Sinobacterium norvegicum: one gene and its partners. The protein of the gene in region 2 interacts with the protein of the main gene of each other region in a pairwise test. Links are inferred from orthologs where the notes say so. Each region holds a gene or a part of one and is shown on either strand. Other genes may lie near its edges. The genes, in order: recR, recO and ssb.

Evidence for each region.
Region 1: the proteins of recO (region 2) and recR interact in binary tests that used the Escherichia coli proteins (3 or more experiments, as listed by UniProt). The link is inferred for Sinobacterium norvegicum from one-to-one orthologs.
Region 3: the proteins of recO (region 2) and ssb interact in binary tests that used the Escherichia coli proteins (3 or more experiments, as listed by UniProt). The link is inferred for Sinobacterium norvegicum from one-to-one orthologs.

The regions. Positions count from the first base shown.
Region 1 is NZ_CAKLPX010000001.1:20,948-23,926, reverse strand. What follows is about bases 131-2,951. They hold recR (recombination mediator RecR), read right to left. Parts: upstream 1,932-2,951; coding sequence 1,329-1,931; downstream 131-1,328. Other genes in these bases: dnaX (DNA polymerase III subunit gamma/tau), read right to left, coding at 2,299-2,951; L9P87_RS00095 (YbaB/EbfC family nucleoid-associated protein), read right to left, coding at 1,934-2,260; rnd (ribonuclease D), read right to left, coding at 177-1,295. Outside these bases: L9P87_RS00110 (YcgL domain-containing protein), read right to left, coding at 1-88; more of dnaX, read right to left, coding at 2,952-2,979. UniProt on the Escherichia coli protein: May play a role in DNA repair. It seems to be involved in an RecBC-independent recombinational process of DNA repair. It may act with RecF and RecO.
Region 2 is NZ_CAKLPX010000001.1:578,624-581,614, forward strand. The notes cover bases 37-2,869. They hold recO (DNA repair protein RecO), read right to left. Parts: upstream 1,897-2,869; coding sequence 1,177-1,896; downstream 37-1,176. Other genes in these bases: L9P87_RS02480 (ATP-binding protein), read left to right, coding at 37-797; acpS (holo-ACP synthase), read right to left, coding at 794-1,171; era (GTPase Era), read right to left, coding at 1,915-2,826; rnc (ribonuclease III), read right to left, coding at 2,823-2,869. In the rest of the region: more of L9P87_RS02480, read left to right, coding at 1-36; more of rnc, read right to left, coding at 2,870-2,991. UniProt on the Escherichia coli protein: Involved in DNA repair and RecF pathway recombination.
Region 3 is NZ_CAKLPX010000006.1:38,382-41,423, forward strand. Bases 151-3,034 are described here. They hold ssb (single-stranded DNA-binding protein), read left to right. Parts: upstream 151-1,228; coding sequence 1,229-1,840; downstream 1,841-3,034. Other genes in these bases: L9P87_RS16940 (MFS transporter), read left to right, coding at 151-1,142; L9P87_RS16950 (sugar nucleotide-binding protein), read left to right, coding at 1,917-2,774; moaB (molybdenum cofactor biosynthesis protein B), read left to right, coding at 2,778-3,034. In the rest of the region: more of L9P87_RS16940, read left to right, coding at 1-150; more of moaB, read left to right, coding at 3,035-3,042. UniProt on the Escherichia coli protein: Plays an important role in DNA replication, recombination and repair. Binds to ssDNA and to an array of partner proteins to recruit them to their sites of action during DNA metabolism. Acts as a sliding platform that migrates on DNA via reptation.

The DNA of each region.
Region 1 (2,979 bases), 560 kb from region 2 along the record:
GCACCCGCTCCATGGCATCGTCACGCTTGACGTAGATATACATCTCAGACTTCTTGCTGCTCTTGTAAACATCGCATAAAACTTTCATTAACCGGATACCCAAATTTGCCCTATAAAAACGCCGTCAACAGCCAGGCTGATGACGGCGCGTATTCTACGCTTTTTAGCGGCGACTGTTAACCTTTGTGCAGCTCGGCAATCAGTGCCTCGCCGATCATCTCGGCGCGCCAACCCTGAAGGCCCTCGGGCAGTGCGGCAACAGAGGTCGGTTGTTGGCGAACCAACTGTTCGATGTCTTTCTTTTTCAGTAACACCTCTATCGCCAGGCCATTTGCCTCCGCCGCACTGTTGGCCACGGTGCGCAGTTTTTTGCTCGCCGACATGGCATGAGGGCTCAATGGCTTAGGCAGCGCAGCCGGTAAATCGGTATCGTTGATCGCCGCCGCCTGACGCACAATAGCCGCTAATTTATCGCCGTTTTTATTGGCAAACGAGGCTGGAATACCCTGGATATTAGCCAACTCCTTTGCCGATTTTGGCCCGCGCTTGGCAATATCCCACAGCTGCGCATCTTTCAACCAGCGGCTGCGGGGAATATTTATCTGACGCACCCGCTGCTCACGCACCTCACACAGCTGCTGCAATATCGCCAGCTCGCGGCGAGAGAGTTTCCAGGCAGACTTCACCTTGAGGTAATAATTCTCGGCCTGCTGGGCTTGAAAATAGTTGTTCATCATCCGCTCACCCTCGGCGAGAATCCACTCGGTGCGCTGCAGTTTCTCGCTGCGGGCAAAGAGGATTTGGTAGGCCTCGAACAGGTGGCTGACATCCATTGCCGCATAAAGGCACTGGCTGTCGGTCAGCGGCCGTTTAAGCCAGTTCGAACGGGTCTCACCCTTGGGCACATCGACATCGAGTAGGATTTTCATCAGTGCCGAATAACCCAGTGAAAAGCTCTCACCCAGCAGCGCGGCAGCTATTTGACTGTCATACAGCGGTTGCGGTACCACACCCAGCAGCGTTTGAAATACCTCTAAATCTTCGGAGCAGGCGTGAAACACCTTGATCACAGTCTCGGCCTGTAACACATCGGCCAGTGGCTGCAACTCGGTCACCTGCAGCGGGTCGAGTAGATAGGTATTTTTGCCATCACAAATTTGAATTAACGCCGGCTTGGGGTAAAACGTGTCGGTGCGCATAAACTCGGTGTCGATGGCCAAGGCGTCTTGCTGTAACCATTGCTGCGCCAGCGTATCAAGTTGCTCGGCACTGTTAATCCACAGAAAATCTGACATAAATAATTTCTACTATTCCGTTGTGCATATGCATTATGATTCGATGACCTTACGACCCGCCAAGGCATGGGCCAGCGTGCCACCATCAATATATTCGAGCTCACCACCGAGGGGAACTCCGTGGGCAATACGGCTGACAATAACGCCGCGGGATTGTAGCTGCTCGGCAATATAATAAGCCGTGGCCTCACCCTCAACCGTCGGGTTGGTGGCCATAATCACCTCGGTGACCTGCTGTTCCTGCACCAGCGCCATCAGCTTGTCGACACCGATCTGCTCCGGGCCAACACCATCGATGGGCGATAGCCGCCCCATCAACACGAAATAACAGCCATTAAAGCCGCCGGCCTGCTCTATCGCCAGCACATCGGCCGGGGTTTCCACCACACAGAGCAGCTGCCGGTTGCGCTTCACCGACAAACATAACTGACAGGTATCCTGCTCAGTAAAAGTGCGGCATTGACTGCAGCGGCCAACACCGTCCATCGCTGCCGCCAGTACTTCGCTGAGCTGACGGCCGCCGTCGCGGTCACGCTCTAATAATTGCATGGCCATGCGCTGGGCTGATTTAGGCCCGACACCGGGCAGACATCGCAGAGAGGTAATCAGCTGTTCGATCAGAGGGCTAAAACTCATCGTTAAAACGGCATTTTAAAACCGCCGGGAATATCCATCCCACCGGTAATATCCTTCATCACATCCTGGCTCGCCGCCTCGACGCGCCGAACCGCATCGTTCACCGCCGCCGCCAGTAAATCCTCTAGCATTTCTTTGTCCTCAGACATCAGGCTGTCGTCGATGCTGACGCGCTTAACATCGTGACGACCCGTCATCACCACCTCAACCAGGCCGGCACCGGATTGACCGGCATATTCAGCCTCAGCCTGACGACGCTGCGCCTCAGCCATCTTCTCTTGCATCTGCTGGGCCTGTTTCATCAAGCCGCCCATTCCATCTTTAAACATAACGCTACTTCCTTTTTAACTCTGTTAACTCACCGACGTTAAGCGGGGTCGGTCATCACTGGGCGTATGCTTTCTGGCAACACCTCAGCACCAAATTGCTGTCTTAATAAGGCTATATTGGGGTCGTTATCGATTAACTCAACCGCCGCCCTCATCTGCTCGGCAAGATGACGACTACGCTGCTGCGCAGGACTCTCAGCCGTCAGCGCCCCGACGGTAATCTCGACACCGATTGGTGTCTGCAGGTAATCACTCAAGTGACCGGCCAGACGCTGTTTGTGTCCGTCGTTAAACAACGTCGCCTGGCTCTGGTCGAGGATGAAATCGGCCTGCTTGCCATCGAAGCTCTGCAATACACAGTTGGAGGCGATATTCCGTAACACACCGTTGAGCGGCATCTGTAAATACAGCTGCGACCAATGTTCGGCGGTCAGCGGTAATCGGTCTTCCACCGCCACCCGGTCGGCGCCCACTTTCGCCGCCGGCTGCGATACCGGCAACACTTCTGCCGGTGCCGTCTTGGCCAACATGTCGGCCACCGATGAAGCCGGTTTTTCAGCCTCAGCCGGAGTGTTGATTGCCACCGCCGGCTCAGGTTTTTCAATGACCTTTACTGGTTCAGACACCTGATCTACCGAGGCCACCATTTCCTTTAAGGAGTGAGAGGCGGCTTGGCGCATCAGGGTCTCGGCTTGAGCAACCACCCCCTGCGCCTCTTC
Region 2 (2,991 bases):
ACAATGACTCCAACCTTAAATTATTGCTCGTGTTGTTAGAAGATCTTGGCATGCATGTCACCCTGGCCCATGACGGCCAGCAGGCACTGGACCTCTGCGACCAACAGCGTTTCGATATAATCCTAATGGATATTCAAATGCCTGTGGTAGACGGAGTACAAGCAACTCGAGCGATTCGCATCGGCAACAGCCCAAACCGGACAACCCCGGTGATCGCCGTAACTGCCCATGCCCAGGCTGAAGAAAAGCGCAATCTCATGCAGGCTGGCTTTAATGATCATCTCAGCAAACCCATCGATATCGCCATCCTGGAAAAAACGCTGCACACTTGGACCAATAGCTCACAGTTTATTGAGCATGAGAGAAAATCAACAGCGCCTGTCAGCCCTCAGATACCAACCGCAAACGCTAAACCTGTCGATATTCAGCTGTGCCTTCAACGAGCCAACCAAATACCCAGCCTTGCCGTCGACATGCTGTCTGGTATTCTCAGCCGCTTGGATGAAGATGTCGACCACATTAGTCAAAACGCGGACAGCCAGCAGCTACAGACAATGATAGAAGCCGTACACAAGCTACATGGTGCCAGCTGCTACACCGGCACCCCCGCTCTTCAAAGTGCTTTATATGAACTCGAAACAGAGTTAAAGAGTCACTGTCAAGACGGCTTAACCAGCAGAGCCGGCGAATTATTAGGAACGCTGAAAACCGCAGCCAAGGCATTAAAACAATGGCACCAACAGTGTGATTTAGAGGTTATTTTTGAAGATGTACAGCGCGGCCAAAAAGCCAATTAGGCGCTGAGAACAACAAAAGCCAGGGCATACTCCTGCTCATCTGAAATCGAAACATGACAGTGATTTGCTCCCAACTCCGCCATGCGTTCAGCGGCAAAACCGTTAAGCTTGGCTACCGGTGCCCCGAGATCATTATTCAATATCTCGATATGCTGGAAACTAAGCCCCCTACCAATGCCGGTTCCCAAAGCCTTAGCCATCGCCTCCTTGGCTGCAAAGCGACGACACAGATAGGCCGCACCATCACCACTTTGATGATAACGCTGTAATTCTGTCGCGGTTAAAATACGTTGAGCAAAACCCAACCCGCGACGCTGTAAGATATCACGGACCCGCGAGACCTTTGCTAAATCAGTACCAATGGCCACGACCATCTAAATTACCCCGGACCCGATTGTGCAGTGAATAATGCTCTCGATTTAAGCGGTTCGCTGCCTAAGTGTGGCGACAGCAATAATCGCGTCAACTGCTTCGTCGTTGAAGCAATGGCGGGATTGTTAACGCCAAAATCGCCGGCTGAAATCGCCAAAATATGCTGACCAGAGAAGGTTTGTTGTTGCTCAGCCGCGACAGGGATAAAGCCACGGCCAATATCCAAGCGATAGAATGATTCAATCGCAATAGGCTGGGCGGATATATCTTGCTCAAAATCAATACCGTAGCCCAGACAAAAAAGCAGCTTGAATTCGAACCGCCTGAGAATAAATTCTAAGCTGCCCTCACCTTCCAGCAGATGCAGTGCCTGCTCATAAGCCTCAAATATCTCAATAACGACCTCGCCAACAGGCAGCGTTCGCATGAGTATTTCATTGAGGTAAAAGGCACTGAACAGTCGCGTGCCTTTGAGGCTATAACGCTTACCTGCAGCCTCAACCGAGGTCACTGTTTTTAAATCACTTTTACCCCGCCAGCTAAGCTGCAACAAGGTTAACGGCTGCAAAATGGCTCGGGTTGAGTTTTTCTTACTGTTGCGTAGATTTTTAACCACCGCCCGCTGACGGCCATTATCATGGCTGATAAAATCGGCGATAACACTGTGATCCTGAAACGGATAGGTGTGCAAGATATAGCAGCGGTCAAATTCTACTTGGTTCATCATCGTACTGTCGAACAGTACTTAAACGTCATCATAACCTAGGCTGCGAAGAGCGCGATCATCATCACTCCAGCCACCCTTGACCTTGACCCACGTCTTCAACATCACCTTGGCATCGAACATCCGCTCCATTTCTTTACGCGCTTCTTGCCCGATGAGTTTTAAACGCTTGCCACCCTTACCTATAACAATCGACTTTTGACTGTCTCGCTCGACAAGTATCAGCGCATTGATAGAAATAAGCTCACCATCATCCTCAAAACTTTCAATCTCAACCGTCATCTCATAGGGCAGCTCATCACCGAGTTGTCGCATGATTTTCTCTCGAACCAATTCAGCTGCCAAAAAGCGAGAGCTGCGGTCAGTCACTTGATCTTCAGGGTAAAAATGCTCCCCCTCAGGCAGCAGCTTACCAATTTCTTCCTCTAGATTTGATAGGTTATGCCCATCGAGCGCCGACACAGGCACTATCGCCTTGAAATCCATTTTAGCCGTTAGTTTCTGTAAAAAAGGCAATAATTTCTGCTTATCTTCTATCTGATCGACCTTATTAACCGCTAAAATAACCGGGCAGCGAGCCACCATCAACTGCTCTAATACCAATTGATCCTCATCGGTCCATTGGAGTTTTTCGACCACGAAGACAATGACATCAACCTCTTTAATACTGCTGCTGGCCGCGCGATTCATATAACGATTGATCGCTTTCTTCTGCTCCTTATGCAGCCCCGGGGTATCGACATACATCGCCTGTATCAAGCCTTCAGTCTTAATACCCAAAACCCGGTGACGAGTGGTCTGAGGCTTGCGTGAGGTGATGCTGATTTTCTGGCCAAGAATATGATTCAAAATCGTCGATTTTCCGACGTTAGGTCGCCCGATAAGAGCGACATAGCCGCTGCGTTCTACCATGCTGGATTTATTCTGACTCATTTTAATTCCCCTAGTATCTCCAGCGCCAGTTGCGCCGCCTGTTGCTCTGCTTGACGACGGCTGCTGCCGACACCGATGGTTGGCTGCTTTAACAGTTTATGCTGACAGCAGATGGAGAACGTCTGTTCATGGGCTTCACCAGTGACATCCTTCATCTGGTAAACC
Region 3 (3,042 bases), on a different replicon or contig from region 2:
TTGGCCGCAAAGCGGTGATTATTGGTGGCTTGTTAATTTTCGCCTTGGGCAGCTTGGTCGCTGCTGGGGCGGATAGTATCTGGGGTGTCATACTCGGCCGTTTTTTGCAGGGTTGTGGGGCTATTGCAAGCTCGGTATTGGCATTGATGACAGATTTAACCCGTGAGCAGCACCGCACCAGGGCCATGGCGACCATTGGCATGAGTATCGGGGTGTCGTTTATGGTGGCGGTAATTATTGGCCCTTTAATAGCCGGCAGCTATGGTGTCTCGGCTATATTCATTGTCACATCGCTGTTGGCCATCGCCGGCATTATGATTACGGTATGGCTTATACCGACACCGCTGAGTCAAGCCAGTGCGCAGCCGGATGTCGTCGCTGCACCGTCGTTGTTAAAAAAAGCGCTGATGGATGTTGAGCTGGTGCGTTTAAATACCGGTATCTTCACTCTTCACTTTATTTTAATGTCGACTTTTGTGGTTTTGCCGTTAATGTTGGGTGATGTTTTAAACCTTGGTGATAGCGAACATTGGAAGTTGTACCTGCCGCTGTTCTTTTTCTCATTTGTCGCCATGATTCCATTGATCATTATCGCTGAACGCGGTCAAAAGATGAAACCCGTGTTCGTGTTTGCGGTCGCTCAGTTATTATTGTCTCTGTTGGCCCTGGCATTCTTTGGTGGTCAATTTTGGGGGCTGATTATTGCTTGTTTTGCTTTCTTCATGGCGTTTAACCTGCTCGAGGCGACACTGCCTTCACTGATCAGTAAGCGGGCATTTGCCGGCGGTAAGGGAACGGCAATGGGAGTGTATTCAACCTCTCAGTTTCTCGGCGCCTTCTTGGGTGGCACGATGGGGGGGGTTGCCATTCAGTATTGGGGGGCATTCGGCGGCTTTACCTTATCGGCAGCCCTGGCCTTGGTATGGTTACTGGTGGCTGCAGGCATGCAGAAACCTAAACACTTGAAGGGCTTGGTGCTGCGTTATGGCGATAGCTTTGATAGCGCATCGATTGCTGGCAAACTCAGCAAGTTGGCCGGTGTTGTCGATGTAATGGTGATAAAAACTGACAGGCAGGCCTATTTGAAAATAGACGAGCAACTATTCGACGAGGAGAGCCTTACAGGCTTTCGCCAGCAGTAAATTTGCCACTCGTATCAGCTAGTCGCTGAGAGTATATTACGATATAGTTGATAGAATTTTCACATGCCATATTTAAGGAGAAGCTGATGGCTTCAAGAGGTGTTAACAAGGTTATATTGGTTGGTAACATAGGGCAGGACCCTGAGACCCGCTACACCGCTGCAGGGGCAGCCATTACCAATATTACGCTGGCAACCAGCGAGACTTGGAAAGATAAAAACACCGGTCAGCCACAGGAGCGAACAGAATGGCATCGCGTGGTGTTTTTCAATCGCCTTGGCGAGATTGCCGGTGAATATTTGCGCAAAGGTTCTAAGGTCTACGTTGAGGGCCAGTTACGCACCCGTAAATGGCAGGGTCAAGATGGACAGGATCGGTATACCACCGAGATAGTGGCCAATGAAATGCAGATGCTGGATAGCCGCAATGCAAATAATGGCGGCGACTCTCAGCATCAGGGCAGCCAGCAGAATTACCAGCAGCCCGCTGCAGCGCCAGCCCAGCGTCAGCCAACGCAGCAGCAACCGGCGCAACAACCTGCACAGCAGCCCGCCGCTGCGCCTCAGCAGGGTTACCAGCAGCCGGCGCAGCAGCCAGTGCAACAACAAGGCTATCAGCAGCCCGCTCAGCAACAATCTGCTCCGCAGCCTGCACAGACGTTTACTGACAACGCCTTTGATGATGACATTCCATTTTAAATAGTTAGGCAGTGATACTCTGAACCACCCTATAGCGGGTGGTTTTTTGTTTTAAGACAGTGGTCGAGGTGGTGTGATGAGAGTATTGGTGTTAGATAGTGACAGCCGTGTCGGTACCGAGGTTGTTGCCGCATTGTTGATGAAGGATTATCGCGTTGAGGGTATCACCCGAGAGCAGCTTGCTGATGCCGAATCGTTGCAGGCGATTGATCACCATACGATCAATATTGTGATTAACTGCTATATCCTGCAGAGCACTGAGCTCTCGTCTGAGGTGGGTGATAACGATATTGCTTTTGCCGCGGCGGTCGCTGAGCGTTGTCAGCAACAGTCAATTATCCTGTTGCATCTGTCGAGCTCGCAGGTGTTTTTAGAAAGGCACTCTGTCGAATACACCGAAGATGATGAACCGGCACCCAATATGGCCAGCGGCCGCGCCTTGTTAGCTGCAGAGCAGGCTATTATGGTCTGCGATAAACAGTTAACACTTCGTGTCGGTTGGGCCTTTAGTAATGGCAGTCATGGTCTGTTTGAAGACTTACTAATGCGTCTGGAGACTGGAGAGGAGTTGATTGTTCATGCTGGTGCAGAGGGCTGTCCTACGCCAGCTGTTGATGTTGCGCGGGTGGTGGTGGCCTGTGCTGAGCAATTAGTGGCCGGCGCAGGATGTTATGGGCTGTACCATTATTGCAGCTCCGACCCCACTAATAGTGAAGGCTTTGTCGAGGCTATTATTGCCACAGGCCAGCAATATGGTTATGTCGATCCAGAGAAAGTCAGCATTAAGCTGGTCGACAATGGCGAACTTTATGGGATTCCACCCCACCCAGTATTAAATTGCCACAAAATATTGAATCACTTTGGCATAAAACAACGTCCATGGCGCTCGGTTATGGCAAGCTTGCTAAAAGAACGTTACCAGGAAAGCGATTAGATTATGACGAATAAAAGTGTACAAGAAGAATTGAAGGTTGCCGTGTTAACGGTGTCAGACACACGCAATGAAGAAACAGACACCTCGGGTGGCTATTTGGTTGAGGCGGTTAAGCAGTCTGGTCATAACATCGTCGATAAGCAGATCGTAAAGGATGATATTTACGATATTCGAGCCGTGGTCTCTGGCTGGATTGCCTCAGATGTACAGGTGGTGATCTTAACCGGCGGCACAGGATTTACTGGGCGTGACTCGACCCCCGAGGCGG